DNA from 3 places in the Arthrobacter sp. Soil_C_49 genome. Region 1 is predicted to be linked to each of the others. Evidence: riboswitches for the same ligand, from Rfam matches in the RefSeq annotation. Region 1 holds a riboswitch; each other region holds the start of a gene.
The links. A riboswitch is a leader RNA that binds a small molecule or an ion and turns the genes downstream of it on or off. The one in region 1 is predicted to bind glycine.

Region 1 (10,248 bases):
TCGATGGCGACAATACGCCGTCCGGGGTAGGCCTCCGCAAGGATCTGCAGGGCCTTGTCGTCCTGGGGGTCATTGAAGCTGCATGCGATAACGCCGCCGTTGACCACCACGTGGTTGATGTAGCTGTAGTCCACGAAGCCCTCGTCATCCCGCAGGGTTTCCGGGGCGGGGACTTCAATAATCTTCCACTGCCTGCCGGCGGCGTCGGTGGTGCCCCGGAGGAAGTCAATGATTTCCCGGGAGACCTCGAAGTCGGGGTGCTCCGGGTTCTCCTGCGAGTGGACCAGGAGCGTGCCGGGCGAGGGGATCGCGGCCACAATGTCCACGTGGCCGCGGGTGCCGAACCGCTCGGAGTCACGGGTCAGGCCGCGCGGCAGCCACACCACATGGGTGGCACCGATGGTGCGGGCCAGTTCCTGCTCGACGTCGGCCCGGCTGAGGCCCGGATTGCGGCCCGGATCCAGCTGCACGGTTTCGGTCACCAGCACGGTTCCCTGGCCGTCCACTTGGATGCCGCCGCCCTCGTTCACCAGCGCCGACACGATGTGCCGGGCGCCGGACCTGCCGGCCACCTCGCCGGCGATCAGCGCGTCCTTGTCCCACTGCGCCCAGTCCTGGCCGCCCCAGCCGTTGAACACCCAGTCCACGGCACCGAGCCGGCCGTCGCCGTCCAGCACGAAGGTGGGCCCGATGTCGCGCATCCACGCATCATTCAACGGGGCGGCAAGCACCTCGACGTCAGGGTGCAGGTAGGCGGCGGCCGTGTCGACGTCGTCGGGATCCACCACCATGGTGACCGGCTGGAACTCGACGGCGGCGTTCGCCACGGCAGCCCAGGTGGACCTGGCCGCATGGGCGGCCTCCGAGGATTCACCAAGGGTGTAGCCGCCGGCGGGGAAAGCCATCCACAGCCGCTCCTGGCGGGCAGTTTCGGCGGGCATCCGCCACTGTCCGGTGCCGGCTGCGGCCTGCTGCGGGGCGGTCATGAGCAGGCCTCTGCGAAGCCGCGCTCGCCGCCCAGGAGTTCGTTTGGGCGCACGGGTTCGGTGAGCCGGGCGTAAGTGTCCGGGCGGCGGGTGGCCAGGAACGGGAACAGGGTCAGCCAGTCCTTCCGCTGGTCCAGGTCGAGGTCCGCCACGAGGACAGCGGACTCGTCCCGCGGCGCCTGGGCAAGGATTCGGCCGTACGGGTCGGAGATGAAGGAGGAGCCGTAGAAGTTCAGGGTCCCTTCGCTGCCCCAGCGGTTCGGGGCGATCATAAACAGGCCGTTGGCGATGCCGTTGCCCACGATGACCTGCTGCCACAGCGGCTGGGTGTCGAAGTCCGGGTGGTCCGGTTCGGAGCCGATAGCGGTGGGGTAAACCAGGATTTCCGCCCCGCCCAGGGAGTACAGCCGGGCAACCTCGGGGAACCATTCGTCCCAGCATGTGGGCATTCCCAGCCGGGCGCCGCCCAGTTCCGCGGGAGCGTGGACTTCGTAGGCGTCTGAGGCGGCGGGTCCCTGGCGGAAGAACTTGTCCTCGTAGTATCCGGCGGTGACGGGGATGTGGAGCTTGTGCGTCCGGGCCAGGAGCTCTCCTTCAGGGGAGACCAGGATGGCGGTGTTCAAGCCCAGGCCGTCGTCCGTGCCGTCCGGATCCGCGGCACGCTGGTACAGGGATGCATGTACGGACACCCCATGGCGGCGGGCAGCTTCGGCGGCGAAGCGGAAGGTGGGACCGGTGAGCAGGTCTTCTGCGGTGTCCGAGGGCCGGGTCCGGGTGGGCCCCTCGGACGGGTCGTTGTGAGGGCGGGTGTCTGCCGGGTAGCGCGAAAGCGTCAGCTCCGGCAGGAAGACCACGGAGGCTCCCAGCCGGGCGGCCCGGCCGATGCCCTCGTCCAGTTCGGCCTCGACGGCGGCGGCGTCCGCTTGCCACCGGTGCTGGACCACGCCGACCCGCAGGGCGGGCCGGGTGGACGGCGTTGTCCGGGCCAGGGAAGCGGGTGCGCCGAGGCAGGAAATTTCAATCATGTTTGCTACTCCAGTGAGACGGTGGTCACTAAATGAATGACGTTCATTTAGTATGAGGTGCGACGGGCGCGGATGCAAGGGGAAATATGAATCCCGTTCTTTTGTGTCGGTCGATGCGGAATTAGTAAGCTCACTGAGAAATTGCCGCACGCCCCTCTGTTGCAGGGTGTCGGGCTGGTAGCGTCGGGATTACTGGACCAATCGAGGAGGATGCATGAAAGCTTCACCGACACTGACCAACAACCTGCAGGCTGTGCTCGCGGACCTGATCGAACTGCACATCCAGGGCAAGCAGGCCCACTGGAACATCGTGGGAACCAACTTCCGTGACCTCCACCTGCAGCTGGATGAGATCGTGGACGCTGCCCGCCAGTTCGCAGACGACGCTGCCGAGCGGATGCGGGCACTGCACGCCCTGCCGGACGGGCGCAGCTCCACCGTGGCTGAATCCACCAGCCTCGCTCCTTTTCCCGAGGGGCTCATCAGTACCAAGGACGCGATCGAGCGCATTGTTGCCGCCCTTGAGGCTGCGGTAGGCACCATGCGCAAGGTCCATGACGAGGTGGATGAGGAAGACCCCACCACCGCGGATCTCCTGCACGAATTCATTGCCAAACTCGAGCAGTTCGCATGGATGGTCAATGCCGAGACCATGAAGGCCACCGCGAGCGTCACCGCCCCCGACGCGAAGTAGCCCGTTCCGGCACACGTCACCAGCCAGCGCCCGGCTCCGGACTTCTGTCCGGAGCCGGGCGCTGCGTTGTGCCGGGAAGCATTCAGGCGGCGCGCTGCCCTATCCGGCCTTGGGCACTTTCCGCAGGACGACGGCGGCAAGTACTGCCGCCGTCGCCATCAGTACCAGCCCGATCGCCGCAGTGACGTGCACCCCCGAATCGAAGGCTGAGCCGGCAGCCTGCCGGACGGCGTCCGCCAGGGGAGCAGGCAGCCCCGCTGCCAGCTCCATGGCTCCGGCCAGGGTCTCGCCGGCATGGGCGGTGCCGGCGCCGCCGGCAGCTTCCGCGACGCCGGCCGGCAGGTGCAGGTTGTGCTGGTAGGAGGCCGTGAGGATCGAACCCAGCACGGCGGTGCCCAGCAGGGCGCCCACCTCGTACCCCGTCTCGGAGATGGCCGACGCCGCACCGGATTTTTCCGCCGGCACGCTGCCCAGGATGAGGTCATTGGAGATGGTTTCCGCCGTCCCCACGCCCAGCGCCAGGACCAGCAGCGCTGCGAGCAGGAGCGCCGGCCCGTTGGAATGGCTGCCGAACGTCACCAGGCTGTACCCGGTGGCGCTCATGCCGAGTCCGGCGCCCACCACGAAACCGGGGCGGATCTTCCGGACCAGCGGCACCACGGCCAGGCCCGCCGCCACAGTGGCGACCAGGGCTGGAATCATGGCCATTCCTGCCGCCGAAGGGGACATGCCCTCAAGGAGTTGCAGGTGCTGGGCCAGGAAGAGGATAAAGCCGTTGAAGGAGAACAGGGCCAGGACGTTCGCCGTGATGGCCATGCTGAACACCTGGTTGCGGAACAGGGACATGTCCAGCAGGGGGCTGTCCAGCCGGTGCTGGCGGCGGACAAAGGCAGCGCCCATGGCCAGCCCGAAAGCTATGCTTCCCAGTGCCAGCGGGCCCGGGCCTTCGGTGGCGTATCCCTTGATGCCATACACCAGCGGCACCATGGTCAGGAGTGAGAGCAGGATGCTCGGCGCATCCGCCCTGCCCGGCGAGGGGTCGCGGGATTCCGGAATGAACGCCGGGCCGAAGGCCAGCAGCGGCAGCATGATGGGCACCGCCACCAGGAAAACCGCTCCCCACCAGAACTGTTCCACCAGCCAGCCGCCGAAGATCGGACCCAGGGCGGCGCCGCCGGAGAACCCGGCGGCCCAGATGGCGATGGCCAGCCGGCGGCGGTTGGGGTCCGGGAAGATGTTGCGGATCAGGGACAGCGTGGAGGGCATCAGCATCGCGCCGAAAAGGCCCAGGGCGGCGCGGCCGGCTATCAGCCAGCTGGAGCCGGGGGCGAAGGCCGTTGCGGCTGACACTGCCGCGAAGCCGATGCTGCCGATGATCAGCAGCCGTCGCCGTCCGATCCGGTCACCCAGGCTTCCCATGGCCACGAGCAGCCCCGCCAGTACCAGCGGGTAGGCGTCCACGATCCAGAGCAGTTCGACGCCTGAGGTGTCCAGGGCGCGGGCAATTGCGGGCAGCGCAAACGTCAGTGCGGTGTTGTCGACGGCGACGAGGAGGACCGGGAACATCAGCAGTCCCAGCGCGAGCCAGTCCCGCCGGGTACCTCGTCGCCGAGCCGCCGGCTGATTCGCTGCGGCGTTCAGGCGGGTGCGGTCTTGCTGGGGTGCGGAGGGAGCGGTCATAAGTTAACTATACCGTCCGGACGGTACAGTTAAGAAACTCCGACGCGACAATGCATGATTGGAACCATGGCCAGAAAACCCGTGGCACGGGATGCAGTGCTCGATGCCTTTGAAGAACTCCTCATCGACGTGGGGGAACGTGCCGCCACCCTGGATGCGGTGGCGAAACGGGCAGGCGTTTCCAAGGGCGGGCTGCTATACCACTTTCCGAACAAGGAAACGCTGATCGCGGCCACCCTGGAGCGGCTGGACCGCCTGGCGGGGGAGGACCTCGATGCAATGGCGGCGGCGCCCGAAGGCGCTGCTGCCTATTTCATCCGGTCATCGCTCTGGTCGGACACCCCCATGGACAGGTCCTTCGTTGCCGCGACGCGCCTCGCCGAAGTGGCGCACGAGGAAGCCCGGCGCCGCTTCGCCGCCATCCAGCAGCAGTGGCTGGAGCTCATCGGCAAGGATGTGGGCCCGGCCATGGCGAAAGCTGTGCTCTACATGGGGGACGGGCTGTACTTCAACGCCATGTGGGAGAGCGGCCCGTCCGGAAATGCCGGAAACCGGGAAGCGGATGTAAACGAACTGCTGGCGGCCGTGGAACGGCTGCGGGGCTAGCCGTTCATTTGCCCCGGGGACGGCGGCATAGGAGAATTGGTGCATGCGCCGGCCCTTGCGGCCGCCATCAAAAACAACTAATTGAATAGCCTTTGATCTGCGGCGGGAGAGTTCTGCCAGAAGGTACAAGCAGGCGCCGTAGGAGCAATACCTCCCCAGGAATCTCACAGGCCCATGTACCGCCGCGGCGAGGCACCTCTGGAAAGCAGCACGCTGTCCGCCTGGCCATCCCGTACCGGACGCCTGGACTGCCGTGCTCACCGACGGTGCAAGCGGGGCCTGCGGAAAGCGGGCAACGCGGAAACTCTCAGGTCCAGTTACAGAGCGGGGAGGACCCGAATCGATGTGGCGTACCCTGCGCCGCCTTATGTATGGAGTTCCTCGTGACTGCTATTCCGGCCTCCGCCTCCCCAGCCTCCGCCATCGCGGCCTCTGCCTCCCCAGCCGCCGCCATTCCGGCCACCGCCGCCACTGCTCCGGCTGCCACGTTCGTTGACCGGCACATCGGTGCCCGGCGGCAGGCCGACGTCGACACCATGCTCAAGGCCGTGGGTTACGACACGGTGGACGCGCTGGTTGACACCGCCGTTCCCAAGGACATCCGCCAGGACTCGGCACTGGAACTGGCCGGCGCCCTGAGCGAGGTGGAGGCGCTCGCTGAACTGCGCCGGCTCGCCGCGAAGAACAAGACCGCTGTGCAGATGATCGGCCAGGGCTACTACGACACCGTGACGCCCCCGGTGATCCGCCGCAACATCCTTGAGGGCCCCGCCTGGTACACCGCGTACACGCCCTACCAGCCGGAAATCTCGCAGGGCCGGCTAGAGGCGCTGCTGAACTTCCAGACCATGGTCCAGGACCTGGTGGGACTGCCCATCGCCAATGCTTCCCTGCTGGACGAAGCCACTGCCGTGGCCGAGGCCGTGCTCATGATGCGCCGCGCGAATAAGAACAAGGATGCCCGGGACGGCAAGACGGTGTTGGACGCCGACTGCCTGCCGCAGACCATCGCCATCGTCAAGGGCCGCGCCGAGGCGCTCGGCTTTGAGGTGGAGGTTGCCGACCTCGCTAAGGGACTGCCCGACGGCGCCATCAACGGCGTCGTCCTCCAGCAGCCCGGCGCCTCCGGCCGGGTCTTCGACCACACCGCCGTCATCGCTGAGGCGAAGGAACGCGGTGCCCTGGTCACAGTTGCCGCCGACCTCCTGGCCCTCACCCTCATCACACCTCCCGGTGAGCAGGGCGCGGACATCGCTGTCGGCTCAGCCCAGCGCTTCGGCGTGCCGCTGTTCTACGGTGGCCCGCACGCCGCCTACATGGCGGTCCAGAAGGGCCTGGAGCGCTCCATGCCCGGCCGCCTGGTGGGCGTCTCCAAGGACAACGCCGGCGTACCTGCCTACCGTCTGGCCCTGCAGACGCGCGAGCAGCACATCCGCCGCGAGAAGGCCACGTCCAACATTTGCACGGCCCAGGCGCTGCTGGCCATCGTGGCCTCCATGTACGCGGTGTACCACGGCCCGGAAGGCCTGAAGGCAATCGCCCGGTCCGCCCACACGCACGCCACGACCCTCGCGGCTTCCCTCAAGGCCGCCGGACTCGACGTGCTGCACACCAGCTTCTTCGACACTGTCACGGTCTCCGTTCCAGGCAAGGCCGCGGGCATTGTCGCCGCCGCCGAGGCCAGGGGCATCAACCTGCGCAGCATTGACGCGGACACGGTGGGCTTTTCCACTGATGAAACCACGACGCCGGCAATTGTCGACGCCGTCCTCGAAGCCTTTGATGCCGGGCGGGTTCAGGTGACGGACGGTTTTGCCCTGGACGCCGCCGTCGAACGTTCCTCGGACTTCCTGCAGCACCCGGTGTTCAATACGCACCGTTCCGAAACGCAGCTGCTGCGCTACATCCGGAAGCTCAGCGACCGTGACCTGGCGCTGGACCGCACCATGATCCCGCTGGGTTCCTGCACCATGAAGCTGAACGCCACGGCCGAGATGGAAGCCATTTCCTGGCCCGAGTTCGCCTCCATCCACCCGTTCGCCCCGGACTCCCAGACCGAAGGCTGGCGCGAGCTGATCGCGGACCTGGAAGCACAGCTGACCGAGATCACCGGGTACGACCAGGTATCCATCCAGCCCAACGCAGGCTCCCAGGGCGAACTCGCCGGCCTGCTGGCCATCCGCGGCTACCACCACTCCCGGGGCGACCAGCAGCGCAACGTGTGCCTCATCCCGGCGTCGGCACACGGCACGAACGCCGCGTCGGCTGTGCTCGCGGGCATGAAGGTTGTTGTGGTGGCCACGGCGCCGGACGGCACTATCGACCACGCCGATCTGTACTCCAAGATCGAGGCCCACAAAGACGCCCTGTCCTGCATCATGATCACCTACCCGTCCACCCACGGTGTCTACGACGCTGACGTCCGCGAAGTCTGCGACGCTGTTCACGCGGCCGGCGGCCAGGTGTACATTGACGGGGCGAATCTGAACGCCCTGGTCGGTTTGGCACAGCCGGGCAAGTTTGGCGGCGACGTGTCCCACCTGAACCTGCACAAGACCTTCTGCATCCCGCATGGCGGCGGCGGACCCGGCGTCGGCCCCGTTGCTGCCAAGGCACACCTCGCACCGTTTATGCCCGGCAATGCGGCCACGTGGACGGAAGGCAACGACGTCCCGATTTCCGCATCCAAGTACGGCTCCGCTGGCGTGCTGCCCATCTCCTGGGCCTACGTGAAGCTGATGGGCGGCCAGGGCCTCACCGAGGCCACCAAGTCCGCTCTGCTCGCCGCGAACTACGTCGCCGCCCGGCTGAACGACTTCTTCCCGGTCCTCTACACCGGTGAAGGCGGCCTGGTAGCGCACGAATGCATCCTGGACCTGCGCGAGCTGACGGCCAAGACCGGCGTCACGGCGGAGGACGTGGCCAAGCGCCTTATCGACTACGGCTTCCACGCCCCCACCCTGGCGTTCCCGGTGGCGGGGACCCTGATGGTGGAACCCACCGAATCCGAGGACCTCGGCGAGATCGACCGCTTCATCGAGGCCATGATCTCCATCCGCGCCGAAATCGACCAGGTGGCTCACGGCGACTTCTCCGTGGCGGACAGCCCGCTGCGCAACGCCCCGCACACCGCGGCCGCCGCCATCAGCAGCGACTGGGACCGTGCCTACCCGCGCGAACAGGCAGTGTTCCCGGTGAAGTCGCTCAAGCAGGACAAGTACTTCCCGCCGGTGGGCCGCATCGACGGCGCGGCAGGGGACCGGAACCTGATCTGCTCCTGCCCGCCGCTTTCCGAGTTCGAGGATTCGACAAGCTCAACCACTGGCTCGGAAGGCTGACCGCATGCCTGGCAAGTACACCGCTCTTTACGAGGAGCACAAGAAACTGGGTGCCTCCTTTACCGACTTCGGCGGCTGGCAGATGCCACTGAAATACAGCTCCGAGCTCGCCGAGCACCATGCCGTCCGCAGGAGTGCCGGGCTGTTCGACCTCTCCCACATGGGCGAGGTCTGGGTGACCGGGCCGGACGCGGCTGCCTTCCTGGACTACGCGCTGGTGGGAAAGATTTCCGCCATGCCAGTGGGCAAGGCGAAGTACTCGCTGATCTGCAACGAGGACGGCGGCATCATCGATGACCTCATCACGTACCGCCGGCCCGTGGCTGCTGACGGCACGGACGTCTTCCTGGTGGTTCCCAACGCCGGCAACGCCTCCGTAGTGGCTGGCGAACTGGCCAAGCGCGCCGCCGCCTTCGACGTCCAGGTCAACGACGCCTCGGCCGCCACCTCACTCATCGCCGTCCAGGGCCCGAAGGCGCAGGAGCTGCTGCTCCGCCTGGTCCCGGCCGCGCGGCACAGCCTGGTGACGGAGCTGAAGTACTACGCCGCCGTGGAGGTTCCGTTCCTCGTGGGCGGCGCCGGACTGGACTTGCTGCTTGCCCGCACCGGCTACACGGGCGAGGACGGGTTTGAGATCTTTGTGTCCAACGACGACGCCCCCGGCCTGTGGCAGGCGCTCGTCGCGATCGCCGAGGACGGGGAGCTCACGCCGGCAGGCTTGGCCTCCCGCGACTCCCTCCGTCTCGAAGCGGGGATGCCCCTGTACGGCAACGAGCTGTCTTTGCAGGGCGACCCCTTCGCGGCAGGCCTGGGTGCCGTCGTCGGGCTGTCCAAGGAAGGCGACTTCGTGGGCAAGGCCGCACTCGCGGCCAAAAGGGAAGCCGGCGCAGGCAGCACTGCCGGACGCAGGCTCGTCGGGCTCAAGGGCTTGGGCCGCCGCGCCGGCCGCGCCCACTACCCGGTCCTCAAGGACGGCAACGTCGTCGGCGAAATCACCTCCGGCCAGCCCTCGCCCACCCTTGGCTACCCCGTGGCCATGGCATACGTCGACGTGGAGTTCACCGAACCCGGCACGGCACTGGACGTTGATCTCCGCGGCAAGGCAGAGCCTTTCGAAGTCGTCGACCTCCCGTTCTACAAGCGCTCCAGGTAAGCACCTCTTTGGTTCCGTCCGGTCCCGCCGGACCGGACTTTTCACGCGTGCTTATTTGGGTGCCTGGCTGTGGTCGCCTTTGGCCCGTCGGGTCCGGCCTCCTCTGCGTGCTCGGTCGCGAAGACGCCCGCTGCGCGGACGTGACGCTCCCTTAGACGCACGCTGCCGGAGGCCGCACCCGAAGGGGCCGCGGACCTCACCTACGCGGGCTGGTTGAGCCTGTCAGGAGTCGGTGTCGACTAGCGGGCTCCGGCCACCAATCGTTAGTTGAGCCTGTCGAAACCCGGGGGACGCTCGACTCACCAACTTGGGCGGTCGAATCCCTCGAATTGTCGGGTTGCCGCTCCGGTCCGGTGGTTGTGCTTGTTAGGACCGGAGCCTGCGGCACTCAGGTGACGTGGTTTTCCTACATGGAACTGAAGGCCTCGAAAACTAAACCTGCTTTGGCGGCTGTGGGGATTTCGGAAGCGTACGTCAGAGGCGAGGAACGAGCCAGTACGCGGAGGAATCCCCACAGCCGCACCCAACCCAGCCACAAGAGTTTCGAACAAACAAGCAAAGGAAAAACACATGGCAAAAGTTGCCGCAGACTTGCAGTACTCCGACGAGCACGAGTGGGTGGCCCGGGAGGGTGGGAACCTGGTTTCGATCGGGATTTCCGCTGTCGCTACGGAGGCCCTCGGCGACATCGTGTACGTGGACCTGCCCGAGGTGGGCGCTGCCGTGACGGCAGGGGAGACCTGTGGCGAGGTGGAATCTACGAAGT
Region 2 (10,248 bases), on a different contig from region 1:
TGTTCAACGCGGAGCAGCTTCCGGCCTTCAGGTGCCAATGTCATTGCTCTTCTTTCTTCAGCATTCGACGACGTTGACGGCGAGGCCGCCCATGGCGGTTTCTTTGTATTTGGAGCTCATGTCCTTGCCGGTCTCGCGCATGGTCACAATGACCTCATCCAGCGAGACCCGGTGCGAACCATCGCCCCAGAGCGCCATCTTCGCGGCGTTAATCGCCTTGGCTGCCGCGATCGCATTCCGTTCAATGCAGGGCACCTGCACCAGGCCCCCGATCGGGTCACACGTCAGGCCCAGGTTGTGCTCCATCGCGATCTCCGCCGCGTTCTCCACCTGCGCCGGGGTCCCACCCATCACCTCGGCCAGGCCCGCCGCCGCCATCGACGACGCCGAACCCACCTCGCCCTGGCAGCCCACCTCAGCCCCGGAAATCGACGCCTGCTCCTTGTACAGCACCCCCACGGCGCCGGCAGCGAGCAGGAACTTCACCACCACGTCGTCGCGGTCCTCCTGGCTGGCGTTCTCCATCCCCGGCGCGAAATGCAACGCGTAAAACAGCACCGCCGGGATGATCCCGGCCGCCCCGTTCGTGGGGGCAGTGACCACCCGCCCGCCGGAGGCGTTCTCCTCATTGACCGCCAGCGCGATCAAGTTAACCCACTCCTGCCAATACTTCTGGTCGTAGAAGTCCTCGTCCTGGCCCTCGCTGTCCGGCCGTGAACTTTCCTTCTTCAACCGGTCATACCAGTCTGGGGCGCGGCGGCGAACCTTCAGCCCGCCCGGCAATACCCCGGTCCGCGTTAGGGACGTCGCTACGCAGTTCTCCATCACCGACCAGATATGCAGCAGTCCGGCCCGAATCTCCGCCTCCGTCCGGATCGCCTTCTCATTCACGAACATCACCTCGGCGATCCCCAGCCCGCTCTCCCGGCAATGCTTCAGCAATTCCGCCGCGGTCCGGAACGGCAGGGGCAGTTCCTTCTTGGACGCCTCCAGCTCCTGCTGAGCCGCGTCCTCTTCGCCCTCCCGGACGATGAAACCGCCACCGACCGAGAAGAACGTCGCCGTATGCAAAACCTCCCCGGCCTCATCACTTACGGTGAACGTCATCCCGTTCGTGTGCCGGGGCAGCACCGTCAACGGCCGCAGCACCATGTCCTTCACCCCATAGGGCAACGGCACGGCACCGGCGAGCTGCAGCATCCCGGTCTCGGCGATTGCGGCCAGGCGTTCCCCCACCTCCTCGGGCAGGATCAGCTCCGGATGGAACCCCTCCAGCCCCAGCAGCACCGCGGTCATCGTCCCGTGCCCGTGCCCCGTGGCCGCCAATGATCCGTATAGATCCACCCGCAACCCCGCCACCGACCCCAGCACCCCGGAAGCCTTCAGCTCCTCCGCGAACACAGCAGCAGCCCGCATCGGCCCCACAGTATGAGAAGAGGAAGGGCCGATGCCGATCGAAAAGAGATCGAAGACTCCAACAGCCATGACGGGTTCCTATCTACAAGCGGTTCGTGGTCGGGGCAGGAGGTGACGGACGCGGGCCCGGTATCCGTGAGCATGCGTCTAAGGAAGCGTCACGTCCGCTCAGCGGGCGTATTCGCGACCGAGCACGCGGAGGCTGCCGGTCCCACCGGGCAAAAGTGACCACGGGCAGGAAGCCTTAGGCGAGGTTCGTGACGCCCGGGTAGAGCGGGTGGGCTGCAGCCAAGGCCTCGACGCGGTGACGCAGCCCCGAAAGGTCCGCGTCGGCGTCGGCCGTCAAAGCTTCGGCGATGATGTCGGCAACCTCGCGGAAGGCAGCTTCGCCGAACCCACGCGTGGCGAGCGCCGGCGTGCCGATCCGGAGACCGGAGGTGACCATCGGCGGGCGGGGGTCGAACGGGACGGCGTTGCGGTTAACTGTGATGTCGATGGCCGCGAGGCGGTCCTCGGCCTGTTGCCCGTTGAGCTCGCAGTTGCGCAGGTCAACGAGGACCAGGTGCACGTCGGTGCCGCCGGAGATCACGCTGATGCCGTTGGCGGTGACGTCGGGCTGGACCAGGCGTTCGGCCAGGATCCGGGCGCCGGCGAGGACGCGCTCCTGGCGCTCCTTGAACTCGGCCGAGGCCGCGATCTTGAACGCGACGGCCTTGCCCGCAATGACGTGTTCCAGCGGGCCGCCCTGCTGGCCCGGAAAGACAGCTGAGTTGATCTTCTTGGCGATGTCGGCGTCGTTCGTCAGGATGATGCCGCCGCGCGGACCGGCGAGGGTCTTGTGCGTGGTGGACGTGGTGACGTGCGCGTGCGGCACCGGTGACGGGTGCAGCCCGGCGGCCACCAGTCCGGCGAAGTGCGCCATGTCCACCATCAAGTACGCGCCCACGGAGTCGGCGATGCGGCGGAACTCGGCGAAGTCCAGCTGGCGGGCGTATGCAGACCAGCCGGCCACGATCAACGCCGGTTTGGTCTCCTGCGCCAGTCGCTCCACCTCGGCCATGTCCACGGTGTGGGTGTCCTCACGGACGCCGTACGGCACCACGTTGTAGAGCTTGCCGGAGAAGTTGATCTTCATGCCGTGGGTGAGGTGGCCGCCGTGGGCCAGGTTCAGGCCCATGATGGTGTCGCCGGGCTTGATCAGCGCGTGCATCACCGAGGCGTTCGCTTGCGCGCCGGAGTGCGGCTGCACGTTGGCGAACTCCGCGCCGAACAGTGCCTTGATGCGGTCAATGGCGAGCTGCTCCACGACGTCCACGTGCTCGCAGCCGCCGTAGTAGCGCTTGCCTGGGTAGCCCTCGGCGTACTTGTTGGTCAGCACCGAGCCCTGCGCCTGCATCACGGCGACGGCGGTGTGGTTCTCGGAGGCGATCATCTCCAGGCCGTCACGCTGCCGGGTGAGCTCGTCGTCAATCTTCGCTGCGATCTCAGGGTCCAGTACGGACAGGTCCGCGTCCAGGGACGGGGAAACGACCTGGGCGAATTTGGTCACTGCTGCCGGGTTCACAGTTCACCGCCGTTTGCTGCGGCGTATTCTTCAGCGGACATGAGCGGGCCTTCTTCGGTGACGGCCACCTTGAAGAGCCAGCCGGCGCCGTAGGGATCATTGTTGATCAGCGCGGGGTCGGAGACCACTTCGTCGTTGATCTCCACAACCTCGCCGGTGACGGGTGCGTAAAGGTCCGAGACGGACTTGGTGGATTCCACCTCGCCGCAGGTCTCCCCCGCAGTCACCGAGGAACCAACCTCGGGCAGGTCCACGTACACAATGTCGCCCAAGGCATCGGCAGCCACAGCGGAGATCCCGACGCCGGTCGGTCCGGATCCGTCAACAGCAACCCACTCGTGCTCGGCGGAGTACTTCAGTTCAGCAACAACTTTGCTCATGATGATTTTCCTTTGCTTGCTAGGTCTTGTTTGATTACTTTTGGCGCTTGTAGAACGGGAGTTCGACGATCTCGAAGCGTTCGGGTTTGCCGCGGAGGTCCACGTCCAGGACGGTACCGGGGGCGGAGTGTTCGACGTCGACGTAGGCCATGGCCACTGGGTAGCCGAGGGTGGGGGAGGGTTGGCCGGAAGTCACCTCGCCAATCAAGGTGCCGTTCTTAAGGACCGGGTAGTGCACGCGGGCTGCACGGCGGCCGGTGCCTTTGAGGCCCACAAGCTTCTGGCCCGCGGTGGAGCCGACGCCGGCAGCTTTGACCGCTGCCAGTGCTTCCTTGCCAACGAAGTCGCTTTCCTTCGCCAGCGACACCACCGGGCCCAGCCCTGCTGCGTAGGCGTTGACGTGCCGGGACAGCTCGTTGCCGTACAGCGGCATTCCGGCTTCGAGGCGGAGCGAATCGCGGCAAGCGAGACCGGCGGGGACCAGACCTTCCCCTGCCCCGGCTTCCAACAGCGCATCCCACAGCGCTGGGGCCGCCGCGTTGTTGGCGTAAATCTCGAAGCCGTCCTCGCCCGTGTAGCCGGTCCGGGCAAGCAACAGGTGCTGACCGTTGATCTCTACTTCGACGGCCGCGTAGTACTTCAGCTCCGTCACCAGCGAGTGCTGTTCGGTGGGGACCAGCTTAAGCAGGATGGCCTCGGCGTTCGGTCCCTGCACGGCGATGAGGGACGTCTCGGTGGAGGCGTCCTCGACTGTGACGTCGAACGCGGCTGCCCTTTCGGCCAGTGCCCTTGCCACCACCTTGGCATTGCCGGCGTTGGGCACCACCAGATAGCGGTCCTCTGCACGGCGGTAGGAAATCAGGTCGTCGATAATGCCCCCATCTCGTTGGCAAATCAGCGAGTACTTGGCCTTGCCGACGGCAACGGCGGACAGTTTGCCCACCAGCGCATAGTCCAGGAAGGCACCGGCGTCAGGGCCGGTCACCCAGATTTCACCCATGTGGGAGAGGTCGAACAGGCCGGCGGCGTTGCGCACGGCGTGGTGTTCGGCCAGTTCAGAGTTGTACTTCAGGGGCATCTGCCAGCCACCGAAGTCGGTGAAGGAGGCGCCGGCGAGCTTGTGCTGCTCGTAGAGCGCGGTGTAGTTCTCAGTCATCGGAATTCCTTAGTTCTCAAATTCGGAAAGCGGAGGGCAGGAGCAGACCAGGTTGCGGTCCCCTGCTGCGCCGTCGATGCGGCCGACCGGCGGGAAGTACTTGTCCTGTCGGAGGGAGGCCACCGGGAAGGCGGCCTGCTCACGCGGGTACGTCCGGTTCCAGTCGGAAGATAAGACGGCGACTGCCGTGTGGGGCGCGTTGCGCAGCGGGGACTTCTCCACGGTGAAGTCACCGGCGGCCACCTGGTCGATCTCCTGGCGGATGATGATCATAGCTTCGATGAAGCGGTCGATCTCCGCGAGGTCCTCGGACTCGGTGGGCTCCACCATGAGCGTGCCCGCCACCGGGAAGGACAGCGTGGGGGCGTGGAAGCCGAAGTCGATCAAACGCTTCGCCACGTCCTCGGCCGTGACGCCGGTCTTCGCCGTGAGTTCGCGCAGATCAAGGATGCACTCGTGCGCCACCAAACCGCTCTCGCCGGTGTAGAGGACCGGGAAGTGCTCATCCAGACGGGCGGCCACGTAGTTCGCGGCGAGAAGCGCCGACTTGGTGGCCTCGGTCAAACCCTGGCCGCCCATCAGCTTCACGTAGGCCCAGGAGATCGGCAGGACACCGGCGGAACCGAAGCGCGAAGCCGAAATGGCAACGCCATGTCCGGCTTCGTGGGCGGCCTTGTTGGCGTCGCCCGGCATAAACGGGGCGAGGTGCGCCTTCGCCGCAACAGGTCCGACACCGGGTCCGCCGCCGCCGTGCGGGATGCAGAAGGTCTTATGCAAGTTCAGGTGGGAGACGTCGCCGCCGAACTTGCCCGGCTGTGCCAAACCAACCAAAGCGTTCAGGTTCGCGCCGTCAACATACACCTGGCCGCCGGCCGCGTGGATGGCGTCGCAAACCTCTCGCACATCGGCGTCGTAAACGCCGTGGGTGGACGGGTAAGTGATCATGATGGCCGAAAGGACGTCCTTGTGGGCGTCAATCTTGGCCTGCAGGTCAGCGTGGTCGATGGTGCCGTCGGCGGCAGTGGCCACCACAACAACCTTCATACCCGCCAGTACGGCGGAGGCGGCGTTGGTGCCGTGGGCTGAGGCTGGGATGAGGCAGACGTTGCGCTGCGCCTCGCCCCGGGAGTGGTGGTAGCCGCGGATGGCCAACAGGCCGGCGAGTTCGCCCTGGGATCCTGCGTTGGGCTGGATGGAAACCTGGTCGTAGCCGGTGATTTCGGCGAGGTCAGCTTCCAGGCCGGCGATGAGTTCACGCCAACCGGCAGTCTGGGAATCCGGTGCGAACGGGTGGATGGAGGCGAACTCCGGCCAGGAGATGGCTTCCATCTCGGCGGTGGCGTTCAACTTCATGGTGCAGGAGCCCAGCGGGATCATGGTGCGGTCCAGCGCCAGGTCGCGGTCGGAGAGGCGGCGGATGTAGCGCAGCAGCTGGGTTTCGGAGCGGTGGGTGTTGAACACCGGATGCTGTAGGAACGCCGAGATACGCTCAACGGCGCTGTCCAGCGCAAAGCCGTCCGTGCTACCTGTTATGCGTGCACCGTAGGCGGCCACTATGGAGAAGGAGTACATGACGTCTGCAATGACTTGGGCAGTCGTTGTTTCGTCGGTTGATACGCCGACCAGGTCGCTGTCGATGACACGGAGGTTGATGCCTTTGGCTTCAGCGGCTGCGACCACGCTTCTCGCTTTACCGGGGACACGGACCGTGATGGTGTCAAAGAAGCTGGTGTGCAGCACCTCCAAGCCAGCGGCTTGGAGGGAGCCCGCAAGGATTTTGGCATTTTCATGCACGGCTTGGGCGATTGCTTTTAGCCCGTGGGGGCCGTGGTAGACCGCATACATGGAGGAGACGATGGCCAGCAGTGCCTGCGCGGTGCAGATGTTGGAGGTGGCCTTTTCGCGGCGGATGTGTTGCTCTCGGGTCTGGAGGGCCAGGCGGTACGCGGGGACGCCGGCGTTGTCCTTGGCAACGCCCACGAGGCGGCCAGGGAGGGTGCGTTCGAGGCCCTTCTGGACAGCCATGTACGCGGCGTGCGGCCCCCCAAAGAACAACGGCACGCCAAAACGCTGAGTGGAGCCGACGGCGATGTCCGCCCCCTGCTCGCCCGGAGGCGTAATGAGGGTCAGTGCAAGCAGATCGGCGGCGACCGTAACCAGGGCACCACGTTCTTTCGCGTCCGCGATGACGGCGCTGTGGTCGAAGACCCGGCCGGAGACACCGGGCTGCTGGAGCACCACACCGTTGATGACGCCCTCGGGCAGTCCCTCGGCAAGGTCGGCGACTTCAACCTCGAAGCCGAGCGCCTCGGCACGGCCCTTCACGATGGCGATGGTCTGCGGTAGGCAATCGGCGTCTAGGACAGTCTTGGCGTCCCTGGCGTCCTTGTTCTTGTTGGCTCGGCGCATCATGAGGACCGCTTCGGCTACCGCGGTGGCTTCATCGAGGAGCGACGCGTTGGCGATGGGCAGGCCCACCAGGTCCTGGATCATGGTCTGGAAGTTCAGCAACGCCTCGAGCCGGCCCTGGGAAATCTCCGGCTGGTACGGGGTGTAGGCGGTGTACCAGGCGGGTGCTTCGAGGATGTTGCGGCGGATTACCGGAGGAGTCACGGTGTCGTAGTAGCCCTGCCCGATCATCTGCACGGCGGTCTTGTTCTTGGCGGCCAGCCCGCGCAGTTCGGCGAGGGCTTCCACCTCACTCAACGCGCCGGTCAGTTCCAGGGAAGAGTCCTGTCGGATGTCGGCCGGAACAGCCGAGTCGACTAAGGAATCAATGGAGTCGTAGCCAACAGCCTTCAACATGGCTTCGACTTGGTCTTGCCTGCGCGTGCCGATGTGGCGGTCGACGAATGCAGCAGCTTTGGAATTGGCGGTCATAAGGAACTCCAGTGTCTACCAGCGCTTCAGGCGCCGGTGTTTGGGTTCCTCCCCGCTCTGTATTGGACCTGAGAGTTTCCGCTGCTCCTCGTCATGGCGTGGAGCAGCTTGCACCGTCGGTGAGCCCGTTCCCCGCAGAAGGAGTTGGCCGGGCTGCTTTCCAGAGTTGCCGCGTTGCAGCGGTACGTGGGCCTGAGAGATTCCTGGGGAGGGTTTGCTCCTACGGCGCCGACGGGGGTGTGCCGGACTCTCCCGCTGCAACTTAGTGGCACGTGTTCTGTCGTGATTACGACTACAAAGTACACCGCGGTCAGGGGTAATGGCAACCAGTGCCGAAAATGTCTTGCAACCAGGGGGCCAAACCGGCAGCGAGAGAGCGTGGCGGGGAAAAATACCCAAAAACCCTCCTTTTGTTCGACGCCAGCATGTATCGTGAGGTGGATAAACCAAATCTGTACGCTAGGACCGTTCAGAACCGATAGAATGGAGAGTCCGCTATGGCAGGACGATTTGACGGAAAAGTTGCTTTCATAACCGGTGTAGCTCGTGGGCAAGGGCGTTCGCATGCCGTTGGCCTTGCCTCCGAAGGCGCCCACATCATCGCAGTAGATGCATGCGCACCCATTGACACCGTTCCCTATGAAGGGGCGTCCTCAGCAGAGCTTGAGGAAACGGTCCGGCAGGTAGAAGCAGTTGGCGGCAAAATCCTGGCTCGCCAAGTGGACGTCCGCGATCTGGATGGCTTGACCGCTACTGTCAAGGACGGCGTGAGTGAGTTCGGCCGTCTGGATATCATCCTCGCAAACGCAGGCGTCGTCTCCTACGGTCAGCTGGCCGAACTGGACGAAGAAACCTGGCAAACGATGATTGACATCAATCTGACGGGTGTGTGGAAGACGGTCCGGGCAGGTGTACCGGCTATGATCGAGGCCGGCAACGGTGGGTCCATCATCCTGACTAGTTCCACGGCCGGGCTGAAGGCGTTGCATACCCTTGGCCATTATGTCGCGGCTAAACATGGCGTCATCGGCCTGATGCGTAACCTGGCCAATGAACTTGCCCCCCACAACATCAGGGCGAATGCGCTTGCCCCGACCAATGTTGACACCATCATGCTGAACAACCCTGGGGTCTTTAAGATGTTCCGCCCGGACCTGGAGAACCCGAACGCTGAGGACGCCCACTCGGGCTTCGTGGAGCATCACCTGATGAAGGTACCAATGATCGACACCGCGGATGTCACCAATGCGGTCAAATGGCTCGCCTCCGACGAGGCTCGCTACATCACTGGCGTCACGTTACCGATTGACCTTGGACTGCTCGCCAAGTAGAAAAGCCCGGCGGGCCGGTACTGATTGCAGCAGTATCGGCCCGCCGTTTCCAACCAGGCTTTTAGAAGCTTTTGGGCGTGTCAATCCAAATGTATTCGGTGACTGTTGTGGCTACGTTCTCCATCCTGTGGGGAATCGTACTGGGAAACCAGATTGAATCCCCGGGTTCGAGGAAATAAACCTGATCCTCCAAGACAACTTTGAGCCGGCCGGACAAGACCATTCCCCATTCTTCACCCTCGTGCGTATAGGGTTCATCACCAGTCGACGCGCCGACCTCGTAGCGTCCATAGATGGCTTCGATGGCTTCCGACTCTGGAGGGGAAGCGAGTTCAAAGCGGACGCCGCTGGATTCCATGCCTGAGCGGCTGCCGCTCAGGTACGACTTTGGACCCATGGGAGTTCGTTCGGCTGCCCGGACGACCCTGCCCTTGTCCTGTGTTGGCTCAGAGAAGAAGTAGGTGATGTTCGTACCGAGTGCTGCCGCCATGCGCTTTAATGTCGAGATTGACGGCTCGACCTTACCCTTTTCGATGTCGCTCACCAACGATGCTGAAACCCCTGCGCGTCCGGCAAGCCCGCGAATACTGTACTGGTATTGGTTCCTCAGCTCCCGCAGGCGGTCGCCAATCTGGACCGTAGAGTCCGCTTCTTCTTCGATCTCGCTGGTTTCGCTCATCCGCGTCCACTCCCTCATTCCTAGGTACATCGGCTCAGCGCTGCTCGTCACCACCTGCTCACAGCCTGAAACGCACCTTCGTTCGGTCTTACCGAATCTATTTTACGCATCGCGCTCCGGACGTCACTGCACCCTCGCCGGGGAATCCAACCTTCCAGCAACAAGCTGCGTCGAACGTTCCGACACTAAAAAGCGTCGTCCGTTCGGTGAGATCGAACGAAAAGTCGAAAATGCTCTTGACGTTGTACGCCAAGTCGACATAACGTGAGTGGCATGACGCACGCAAAGAAGCCTGAAGGTGTTCGACAAGTCGAACGGGGCAGCATCGGAACATGGCTTACGGTTCTCGTGATTGGCACTCTGGACACTAAGTCGGTTGAGCTGACCTCCGTTGCGGCGGAAATAGAACAGCTTGGCGCAAGCGTGATCCTGCTCGACACTTCCGGCCGCGCCCACCGTCACCTCACAGGGGCTCAGCTCAGCGGGGGACGGCCGCTCATTAGCCGGGAGGAAGTAGCCCAGGCGGCCGGCTATTCCAGCGAGCAAATTGACAGTATGGATCGTGGTGAGGCTGTCGCCGCACTCCGGGCTGGCGTCGCCGCTTCCTTCTCGAAGATGGTAAGCGACGGCCGCATCCATGCTGCGCTCTGTGTCGGGGGAGCGGGCGCTTACGTCACTCGCACGGCGTTTGAGGCATCCCCGGTTGGTTTTCCTAAAATGGTCGTTTCGCCCCTGGCCTCGGGTAACCGGAAGTTCGAGCCATACGTCGGGACGAGGGACGTCGCCACCCTGCATTCAGTCGCGGATATTGTCGGTCTGAATTCCATCACCTCCGCGGTTCT
Region 3 (10,248 bases), on a different contig from region 1:
CCCACCCAAACAGATTTGGATGATCCGGTTCTGATCGTTTCCGTTGTAACCCGTGATTTCGCGACGACGAAACCTGAGTTCGCAAAATCCCCATGTGGTTGAGTAGGCCAATGGATAGCAACTATGTCAATGGGGGCGGCATGTGGTTCGCCATCGCGCTGATCAATGCCGGATTGGCCGAACAGAAGAACCGGAGCCGGTTGGCATGGTTTCTCATGTCAATGTTCCTCGGGCCATTCGCGACGTTACTCGTTGTGGTACTCCCGCCGCCGGAAGCTCAGAAGCCCAACCCCCGGCGCAGTAGTGCATCAGGATGAAGTCAAGAATTCGTCCTGCGCATGGATTGTTGACCCGGTAATTTTGGTTGATGACTTCCTTTGGAACCGGCGCCAGCCCGGGGACCGCGTGCGGCACGGCAAGGACAGTTGACAGCGTGGACGAATTTTCCACGGTGAAGCCCGGCGACATCCTTATCTGCCGGACCACTGACCCTGCCTGGACACCGCTGTTCGGGCTAGCCGGTGCAATCGTGACGGAAACAGGCGGCATGCTTTCACACGCCGCCATCGTGGCTCGCGAATATGGCATCCCCGCTGTCTTAGGGGTAGCCGGTGCCCTCCACCTGTTCCCGGCCGGAACCACCATCGTGGTCGACGGAACCCAGGGAACCGTCACGGCAGCGCCGGTAAAGGGGCCGTGATGAGTTTGAAGCCCACGATGCTGCTCACCCTCCACTCCATGAGGCTCCTCGGCTTTGCCGACACTGAGGCAGTGGCAAAAAGGTTTGGCCAGGATCCCCAACAAGTCGAACGCCTTCTCATCGAAGCCGGCTCGAAGGGGTGGGCCGTGCGCTCCTCATTCGGGGACTCTCGGGGTTGGTCGCTGACTGTCGCCGGCAGGACAGAAAATGAACGGCTCCTGGCAGAGGAACTTGAATTGGCGGGTGCACGTGCCGTGGTCACCTCCGTGCACGCGGAGTTTGTGCCCCTCAACACGGATATCGTCGCCGCCTGCAGCCAGCTTCAGCTTGACCGGCTGTCTCAGGACAACCAGCCAAATCAAGGGCTGGACCACGAGAAGCATCAAACCTTTGCCGAGGCCGCAGCCTCCTTCCGGGGGCTGGAAACCCGCCTGGCTGGAGCGTTGCCCCGGTTTGACGGATACGCGCACCGGCTCGACCAGGCGGTGGCAAACGCAGCCACAGAACCAGCCTGGTTAGTCGCCACGGACCGCGATTCCTTTCACCGCGTATGGTTCGAGTTCCACGAGGATCTCATCGCCACTCTCGGCATCCAGCGATAGATACCGCACCCCGGCTGACCGGAAAGGCTTTTAGGGTTCCCCCCTCATGTGAAACAGTGCGATAAATAACCTGGGGGTAAAAGTGACGAAAAACAGGCATTTTCTAAATATTGCAACGGCGGCTTTTCTTGTGGCCGTTCCGGTCGCGGGATGTGTCGTCAAAGAGCAGCCTGGAAGCGAGAACCTACAAGGCTTCAGCTCCATGGATGAGGCTTACACCGCCGTCGATGACGTCCTGGCCTGCGAAGCTGATCCTGTTGGTGATCCAATTGTTCCAATGGGTGACGGCATCAGGCTGTCCTCCGCACAGAAGCTGTGCTTTGAAAAGGTTCAGATAGACCTTTTTGCAGATGAGAAAGCATTTCGCGAAACCTACCAGATCTTGTCTGACTCCAACCAAGGCAAAATCCATCTCGTCCATGGGATGAATTGGATGGTTGTCGACTTCACTGAGATGGCCACCGGCCAACCCTCGACGAGGGACATCGAACGCCTGGCAGAAAAGCTCAATGGCGAGTACGTCACCGTCGGCTCATAACTGGAACTGAGCCAATCACCCGGGGGAGGCGATGATGCCGGCGCTGACGAAGCAGCCAACTGGTCAACGTTGCTTACGGCCCCAGGCGGCTGAATCCTCAAACCAGCCGAGGGCGGCAACGGACTCAATGTCGGCTGGGGTGCGCACTTCCACCTGGTGGGTGTGTTTGTCGTGATGAAACCGAATGATGTCACGGACGAACGAGGCGTGGTGCTCATCCCACATATCCATGGTCAGCAGCGCTTTGCTCTTCGTGATGGGGGTGAGCCACGTGAACTTCCGCGCCGCCCCGTAACTCACCTGGGTTCTCGAGAACTCTTCGACGATGTCGTCACCCAGCCCGGACATCCGCGCTGAAAGCGCATCATAAATCTCCGTGAGGGCGCCGGGGAAAAGTTGCTGTGCATCCACAATCACCATGGTGGCCTACTGGCCTGGACGACGGCGGGAGGTTCCGCCGTCGTCCGCTGCTTTCTGTTCTTAAGCCTCGATGGTGACGCCGCGCCAGAACGCGATCCGGTCCTCGATCTGCTTTGCCCGCGGCTTTGTCTCCGGGTAGTACCAGGCCGCGTCCACGTTCAGCTTTCCGTCAACTTCGAGCGTGTGATAGCTGGCCCTGCCCTTCCACGGGCAGACGGAAGAGAGGTCGCTGTCCCGAAGGTAGTGGGCGTTGACGGCTTCGCGGGGGAAGTAATGGTTGCCCTCCACCACCACGGTGTCCGTCGATTCGGCGATAACTTTTTCGTTCCAGATAGCCCTGGCCATAGGTTCCCTTCCGTAAGCGCCGCCGCGTTCAAAGGAGGCGCGGGTCGTAGGGATACCAACGGGATAGCGGACAGGAATGTTCCCGAACGTCAGCGTTCCTCGGGCGCGTCCGCCGGCGGTGCTACCGCGGGCTCTTGTCGATGACGCAGAACCTGTTCCCGTCAGGATCAGCAAGCACGATGAAATCAGGGTCCTCCGGATACAGGTCCCAGTCCACCCGCTGGGCGCCGAGGGAGACCAGCCGTTCCACCTCGGCGGCCTGGTTGTCCGCGTACAAGTCCAGATGGATCCGGGGGTATTCCTGGACCGGCGTCTCGCTCCGCATCAGGGCCAGCTGCGCCCCCGGGCCCGATTCCGGCACGAGGATCACCCAGGTCTCGTCGCCGGGCTCCTGCGGAACATACCCCAGGGCGGCGTGCCAGAATGCGGTGGCGCGGGCGACGTCGTTGACGCCAAGGACGGTGCTGCCGATGGTCAACATCCGCCCAGCCTAATGGCGGCCGAACAGCCCCGGCTAGACTCGGTTCCATGGGGGAAAACAACGCTGCCGGGCAGCCCAACACATCCAAATCTGCCAAAGTTCTTCTCACCGTCCTGCCCTTCGCGGGCTTCGCGGCGGTGCTGGCCGGCGGTCTCATCGCCATCTTGAACCGGGATTACATCGGCTGGTTCGCCTACGCGCCGCTCAGCAATACGCCCTTCACTGCCAACGGCGCTGTTCTGATAACCCAAGGAACCCAGATCGGCCTGACCGTCGCCGTGGTGGGGCTGCTCCTGCTCGCCTTCTGGGCCGGGTACAGGCTCGGCAGGAAAACCGGCACCCGCTAGATATGTCGGAAATTTCCGACATATACTGGTTCGGTGCTTCCTGACGTATTCGGCGCCGTCTCCAACCCTGCGCGGCGAGTGATCCTCGACGAGCTCCGCCAGGGTCCCCGGACAGCGGGCGAACTCACCGGGCTGCTGAACCTCAGCCGCCCGGCGGCCTCCGAGCACCTTGCCGTACTCCGCGAGGCCGGGTTGGTCCGCGAGGAGCGCCACGGACGTAACCGGCTGTACCACCTCCAGCCGCAGGCCCTGGCCGAGATCGGCGGCTGGGTGAAGCACTTCGAGCACTACTGGGACCAGCGCCTCGACGCGCTGGCAGAACTTCTGGACGAGGAGAAACCGTCATGACCGAGAACGCCATCCGGCTCGAACGCCGCTTCCCGCACCCCGCCGAATCCGTGTGGGCCGCGCTGACCACCCCCGAGCTGCTGGCCCGCTGGTGGGCGCCGGGCGATATCGCGCCAGTCGTTGGCCACCGTTTCACCATGGACATGGGCTCCTGGGGGCAGCAGCAGTGCGAAGTCCTCACCGTGGATCCCGGCACCTCCATCAGCTTCCTCTTCTCCGAGGCCGTGCTGGACACCACCATCACCTGGCGCCTCGAGCCGGCGGATGGCGGCACTGTGCTCCATCACGAACACGCGGGCTTCCGCCTCGACACCCCCATGGGCAAACAGGCCATCGAGGGCATGGGCAACGGCTGGCCGGGGCTGCTTACCCGGATTGACGGCGTTCTCGCCGGCGTTTCCTGACGTTTCAGGTGACCGGACGACGGCGGGACCTCCCCGCCGTCGTCCCCTCACGTGGGCAGGCGTGACGTGGGCAGGCCGCGCCTCAGCCGGCCATCACCCCAGCAGGTCGTCCTGGTAGCACCAGCGCCAGTCCTCGCCCGGCTCAATGCTGCGCATGACCGGATGCCCGGTCTTCTCGTGATGCCGCGATGCGTGGGTTGCGGGGGAGGAATCGCAGCACCCCACCTGCCCGCAGGCCAGGCACATCCTCAGGTGCACCGGCGTCGTACCTTCCCTGACGCAGTCAGCGCAGAACGCGTCGGCCGGAACCTCCCGGGGCCGCGCCGACTCGAGGTGGTCGCACACCCCGCCCGGCCTTGCGATGCCTTCCCCGCCGCCCTCGCCGGACGTGTCTACCTCATCCAGCGCCACGTCCAGCATGGATTCCTCAACGTCCAGCCGCTCCAGGACGTCGGTGAGGACCTCCTGCGCGTACTCGCCGCCGCGGCGCAGCTCCAGCACCTTGGCACGTTCCGCTTCCAGCATGGCGAGCCGGAGCCGGGCATAGCGCTCGCTGGGTGTTGCCGTTTCCGCCGACGGCCGGCCCAGCCGTTCCCACGCGGCCAGCCCGCGCTCCTGCGTGCGCCGCTTCAGCATGGCCAGGACCTCGGGCGGATCGTTCTCAGTGCCCAGTTCCTGCAACCGGGCCACGCCGGCGGCGGTGGCCAGCTGCATCAGCGACGCCTTGTTCAGGGCATCCTCGCGCTGGTCCGGACCCTGCACCCGCAGCGCACGGACCAGTGCCGGGAGGGTAAAGTCCTGCAGCGTCAGGGTCCCGCCCACCACAACAAGGGCAGCGAGGATCAGCACAGACCGGTGTTCCAGGTCCTCGGGCAGCACCAACACTGCGGCCAGGGTGACCACGCCGCGCATCCCGGCCCAGGACACAATGGCGGGGAACTGCCAGGGCGGCGCCGGGTCGCTGCGCCGCACCGCGGGAATCAGCCGGGGCAGGTATGTCGCGGGGAAAACCCACACGGGGCGGAGGACCAGCACCGCCAGCAGGATCACCGCGCAGCCCATCCAGATCCGGCCAGCGCCCAGGGAATCGTCCTGGACACCCTCCACGATGCTGCGCACCTGCAGCCCGATCAGCAGGAACACCGAGTTTTCCAACAGAAACTGCACCGTATTCCAGTTGCTGCGCTGGCTCAGCCGGGCGGCACCGTTGGGCATAGACGGCGCCTTGGTGCCCATGATGAGCCCGGTGACAACGACGGCCAGGACACCCGACGCGTGGATCGCTTCCGCCGGCAGGTACGCCACCAGGGGAGCCACCAGCGACGTGGAGGTGTTGATGGGGACGTTCCGGATCCGCTTGCGCAGTTCCGTCAGCACGTAGGCCGCGGCGATGCCTACCACCAGGCCGCCGCCCACCGCGAGCAGGAAGTCCGCGGCGATCCCCGCCACGGACACCGTCCCGGAAATCGCGGCGATCGCTGCGCGCAGGCAGATCAATGCCGTGGCGTCGTTGACCAGGGATTCACCCTCCAGGATGGTGACGATCCGGCGCGGCATCCCCACCTTCCGGGCGATGGAGGTGGCGGCCACCGCGTCCGGGGGTGCCACCACGGCCCCTAGCGCAAACGCGGCCGCCAGCGGGATCTCCGGGAACAGCCACCACACCACAAAGCCCACAGCGATAGTGCCGAAAATGACATACCCCACCGATAGCAGGCCGATGGACCGGCGGTTGGAGCTGAAGTCGAACAGGGACGTCCGCAGCGCCGCGGCATAGAGAAGCGGCGGCAGCAGCCCCACGAGGACCATTTCCGGGTTCAGCTCAATGTCCGGCACGAACGGAAGGAAGGAGCCGATCACGCCTACCAGTACCAGCAGCAGGGGAACGGAAATGTTCAGTTTTCGGCCCAGCGCGCTTCCGGCGCAAACCACCGCAACGAGAACCAGAAGTCCCAGGGCGATCTCCATCCGGCCATTGTCTCAGGCCCTGCCAAGGGTGTCCCTGCACGGAGCCCTGCGGCACTTCCGGTGAGGGGACGACGGCGGGACGTGCCGCCGTCGTCCGCCCGCCCGAAAGCTGGCCCTCATTTTGCATCCTGACCACGGATCCTGTAACCTGTGAGCCGTGTCACCCACCAGTGGCACGTGCTGATGATCTGCGGCGGGAGAGTCCTGCCGGTACGTTCTGCAGGCGCCGTAGGAGCAAATCCTCCCCAGGAATCTCTCAGGCCCACGTACCGCCGCGGCAAGGCAACTCTGGAAAGCAGTCCGGGCAACCGGGCTCACCGACGGTGCAAGTGGCGCCCTGCCGAACAGCAGGACTACACAAAACTCTCAGGTCCAATACAGAGCGGGGAGGAACCCGAATCAACGTGGTGCTCCGGCACCACCTGAATTATGGAGTTCCTCTTATGACGGTTCAATCGTCCCCCACCACCTTCGCAGACCGCCATATCGGCGCGCGCCGCCAGTCCGACATCGACACCATGCTCAAGGCCGTCGGCTACGACACCCTCGATGGCCTCGTTGACAGCGCCGTGCCCGATTCCATCCGCCAGGACACGCCACTCACCCTTGAGAGCGCCCTCAGCGAAGTCGAGGTCCTCGGCGAGCTCCGCAAGCTGGCCGGCAAAAACAAGATGGCCGTGCAGATGATCGGCCAGGGCTACTACGACACCGTGACTCCGCCGGTGATCCGCCGCAACATCCTCGAAGCCCCCGCCTGGTACACCGCCTACACGCCCTACCAGCCGGAAATTTCGCAGGGCCGGCTCGAGGCGCTGCTGAACTTCCAGACCATGGTGCAGGACCTTACCGCGCTCCCGGTGGCCAACGCCTCCCTGCTGGACGAAGCCACCGCCGTGGCCGAAGCCGTGCTGCTGATGCGCCGGGCCAACAAGAACAAGACGGCCAAGGACGGCAAGACTGTCCTGGACGCCGACCTGCTCCCGCAGACCATCGCCATCGTGCTGGGCCGCGCCGAAGCCCTCGGCTTCGAGGTGGAAATTGCCGACCTCACGGCCGGCCTGCCCGACGGCGACATCAACGGCCTCGTCCTGCAGCAGCCCGGCGTTTCCGGCCGCGTCTGGGACCAGTCCGGCGTTATCGCCGAGGCCAAGGACCGCGGCGCGCTGGTCACTGTCGCAGCCGACCTCCTGGCACTCACCCTGATCACTCCACCGGGCGAGCAGGGCGCGGACATCGCCGTCGGTTCCACCCAGCGCTTTGGCGTGCCGCTGTTCTTTGGCGGACCGCACGCCGCCTACATGGCCGTCCGCGACGGCATGGAGCGCACGCTCCCCGGCCGAATCGTGGGCGTCTCCAAGGACAACGCCGGCGTCCCCGCATACCGCCTGGCACTGCAGACCCGCGAGCAGCACATCCGCCGCGAGAAGGCCACGTCCAACATCTGCACGGCGCAGGCACTGCTCGCCATCGTCTCGTCCTTCTACGCCGTTTACCACGGCCCCGACGGCCTGAAGGCGATCGCCGAAACCGTCCACAACAACGCCCGCGCCCTGGCCGCCACGCTTAAGATCGCCGGCCGGGAACTGGTGTCCGATACCTTCTTCGACACCATCACCGTCCGCGTCCCCGGCAAAGCCGCCAAGGTGATCACCGCCGCCGAAGCCCGGGGCATCAACCTGCGCCTCATCGACGCGGACACAGTTGGCGTGTCAGTCGATGAAACCACGACGCCGGAGGTCCTCTCCGCGGTTGTTGTCGCCTTTGGCGCCGGTCCCGTGGTGTCTGCCGAGGGTTTCGAGCTGCCGGAGCAGGTGCTGCGCACCTCCACCTACCTGGAGCACCCGGTGTTCAACACCCACCGCTCCGAGACCCAGCTGCTGCGCTACATCCGCCGGCTCTCCGACCGGGACCTGGCCCTGGACCGCACCATGATCCCGCTGGGTTCCTGCACCATGAAGCTGAACGCCACAGCCGAGATGGAAGCCATTTCCTGGCCCGAATTCGCCTCGATCCACCCGTTTGCCCCCGACTCCCAGACCGCAGGGTGGCGTGAACTGATTTCCGGACTGGAAGCGGATCTCGCCGAGATCACCGGCTACGACCAGGTGTCCATCCAGCCCAACGCCGGTTCCCAGGGGGAACTTGCCGGCCTGCTGGCGATCCGCGGCTACCACCACTCGCGCGGCGAGGCGCAGCGCAACGTGTGCCTCATCCCGGCGTCGGCGCACGGCACCAACGCCGCGTCCGCCGTCCTGGCCGGCATGAAGGTTGTTGTTGTGGCCACCGCTGCCGACGGCACCATCGACCACGCGGACCTGCAGGCCAAGATCGAGGCCCATAAGGACGTCCTCTCGGCCATCATGATCACCTACCCCTCCACCCACGGTGTGTACGACGCCGACGTCCGCGAGGTCTGCGACGCCATCCACGCCGCCGGCGGCCAGGTCTACGTGGACGGCGCCAACCTGAACGCGCTCGTTGGGCTGGCGCAGCCGGGCAAGTTCGGCGGCGACGTGTCCCACCTGAACCTGCACAAAACCTTCTGCATCCCGCACGGCGGCGGCGGACCCGGCGTCGGCCCGGTTGCTGCCAAGGCACACCTCGCACCGTTTATGCCGGGCGACGCCAATAAGGCTGCCCACGAGGCCGGGCACGGAGTGGCGATTTCCGCTTCACGCTTCGGTTCCGCTGGCGTGCTGCCGATTTCCTGGGCGTACGTGAAGCTGATGGGCGGCCAGGGGCTCACCGAAGCCACCAAGTCCGCACTGCTCGCTGCGAACTACGTTGCCGCCCGCCTGGACGAGCACTTCCCGGTCCTCTACACCGGCGAAAGCGGCCTGGTAGCGCACGAATGCATCCTGGACCTGCGCGACCTGACGGCCCGTACCGGCGTCACAGCCGAGGACGTGGCCAAGCGGCTCATCGACTTCGGCTTCCACGCCCCCACCCTGTCCTTCCCGGTGGCGGGGACCCTGATGGTGGAACCCACCGAATCCGAGGACCTCGCGGAAATCGACCGCTTCATCGAAGCCATGATCACCATCCGCAAGGAAATCGACCAGGTGGCTGGCGGGGACTTCCCGGTGGAGAACTCCCCGCTACGGAACGCACCCCACACGGCAGCCGCCGTCGTTTCCTCTGAATGGAACCGCTCCTACCCGCGTGAGCAGGCCGCCTTCCCGGTGGCCTCGCTCCGGCAGGACAAGTACTTCCCGCCGGTGGGCCGCATCGACGGCGCAGCAGGGGACCGCAACCTGGTCTGCTCCTGCCCGCCGCTTTCCGAGTTCGAAAACTAAGGATTCTGTGATGACTGAGAACTACACCGCGCTGTACGAGCAGCACAAGATTGCCGGCGCCTCCTTCACGGACTTCGGCGGCTGGCAGATGCCGCTGAAGTACAGCTCCGAGCTCGCCGAACACCACGCCGTGCGCAACGCCGCCGGCCTGTTCGACCTCTCCCACATGGGCGAGGTCTGGGTCACCGGCCCTGACGCCGGAGCTTTCCTCGACTACGCCCTTGTCGGCAAGCTCTCCGCTGTTGCCGTCGGAAAGGCAAAGTACTCGCTGATCTGCCAGGAAGACGGCGGTATCATCGACGACCTCATCTCCTACCGCCTTGGTGAACAGAAGTACCTGGTGGTCCCCAACGCCGGCAATGCTGCGGTGGTTGCCGCTGCACTGGCCGAGCGTGCTGCCAACTTTGACGTGAAGGTGGAGGACGTGTCCGCCGAAACTTCGCTGATCGCCGTCCAGGGACCGAACGCCGAGGCCATCCTCCTGAAGCTGGTCCCCGCGGCGCAGCACGGGCTGGTGACGGAGCTAAAGTATTACGCCGCGGTTGAAGTCGAGATCAACGGGCAGCAGCTCCTGCTGGCCCGCACCGGCTACACCGGCGAGGACGGCTTCGAGATCTACATCCCCAATGAGGATGCTGCCGGCCTGTGGGACGCGCTGCTCGAAGCAGGCGCCGGCCACGGGCTCATCCCCACAGGACTGGCGTGCCGCGACTCGCTCCGCCTCGAAGCCGGCATGCCGCTCTACGGCAACGAGCTCTCCCGGGAAGTCAACCCCTACGCCGCCGGGCTGGGGCCGGTT

Region 2: linked by a shared signal. The riboswitch ahead of gcvP (aminomethyl-transferring glycine dehydrogenase) and the one ahead of gcvP (aminomethyl-transferring glycine dehydrogenase) in region 1 are both predicted to bind glycine.
Region 3: linked by a shared signal. The riboswitch ahead of gcvP (aminomethyl-transferring glycine dehydrogenase) and the one ahead of gcvP (aminomethyl-transferring glycine dehydrogenase) in region 1 are both predicted to bind glycine.

Annotation. Positions count from the first base shown of each region.
Region 1 covers NZ_JBDGJZ010000016.1:91,078-101,325, reverse strand. Annotated here, with positions in the region: gene AC3A4Z_RS20130 (agmatine deiminase family protein) at 1-941, opposite strand, end outside; gene AC3A4Z_RS20125 (nitrilase-related carbon-nitrogen hydrolase) at 983-2,011, opposite strand; gene AC3A4Z_RS20120 (Dps family protein) at 2,226-2,705, shown strand; gene AC3A4Z_RS20115 (MFS transporter) at 2,805-4,385, opposite strand; gene AC3A4Z_RS20110 (TetR/AcrR family transcriptional regulator) at 4,452-4,991, shown strand; glycine riboswitch at 5,085-5,183, shown strand; gene gcvP (aminomethyl-transferring glycine dehydrogenase) at 5,363-8,329, shown strand; gene gcvT (glycine cleavage system aminomethyltransferase GcvT) at 8,334-9,482, shown strand; gene gcvH (glycine cleavage system protein GcvH) at 10,053-10,248, shown strand, end outside.
Region 2 covers NZ_JBDGJZ010000023.1:850-11,097, reverse strand. Annotated here, with positions in the region: gene lipA (lipoyl synthase) at 1-44, opposite strand, end outside; gene AC3A4Z_RS22445 (L-serine ammonia-lyase) at 58-1,485, opposite strand; gene glyA (serine hydroxymethyltransferase) at 1,661-2,980, opposite strand; gene gcvH (glycine cleavage system protein GcvH) at 2,977-3,360, opposite strand; gene gcvT (glycine cleavage system aminomethyltransferase GcvT) at 3,395-4,516, opposite strand; gene gcvP (aminomethyl-transferring glycine dehydrogenase) at 4,526-7,396, opposite strand; glycine riboswitch at 7,444-7,566, opposite strand; glycine riboswitch at 7,567-7,661, opposite strand; gene AC3A4Z_RS22420 (mycofactocin-coupled SDR family oxidoreductase) at 7,894-8,727, shown strand; gene AC3A4Z_RS22415 (cupin domain-containing protein) at 8,789-9,406, opposite strand; gene AC3A4Z_RS22410 (Tm-1-like ATP-binding domain-containing protein) at 9,680-10,248, shown strand, end outside.
Region 3 covers NZ_JBDGJZ010000003.1:215,044-225,291, reverse strand. Annotated here, with positions in the region: gene AC3A4Z_RS07325 (hypothetical protein) at 111-317, shown strand; gene AC3A4Z_RS07320 (PEP-utilizing enzyme) at 368-700, shown strand; gene AC3A4Z_RS07315 (hypothetical protein) at 700-1,302, shown strand; gene AC3A4Z_RS07310 (hypothetical protein) at 1,385-1,840, shown strand; gene AC3A4Z_RS07305 (DUF5655 domain-containing protein) at 1,904-2,260, opposite strand; gene AC3A4Z_RS07300 (DUF427 domain-containing protein) at 2,321-2,605, opposite strand; gene AC3A4Z_RS07295 (VOC family protein) at 2,727-3,086, opposite strand; gene AC3A4Z_RS07290 (hypothetical protein) at 3,134-3,433, shown strand; gene AC3A4Z_RS07285 (ArsR/SmtB family transcription factor) at 3,467-3,781, shown strand; gene AC3A4Z_RS07280 (SRPBCC family protein) at 3,778-4,185, shown strand; gene AC3A4Z_RS07275 (Na+/H+ antiporter) at 4,279-6,153, opposite strand; glycine riboswitch at 6,338-6,435, shown strand; glycine riboswitch at 6,437-6,544, shown strand; gene gcvP (aminomethyl-transferring glycine dehydrogenase) at 6,597-9,449, shown strand; gene gcvT (glycine cleavage system aminomethyltransferase GcvT) at 9,460-10,248, shown strand, end outside.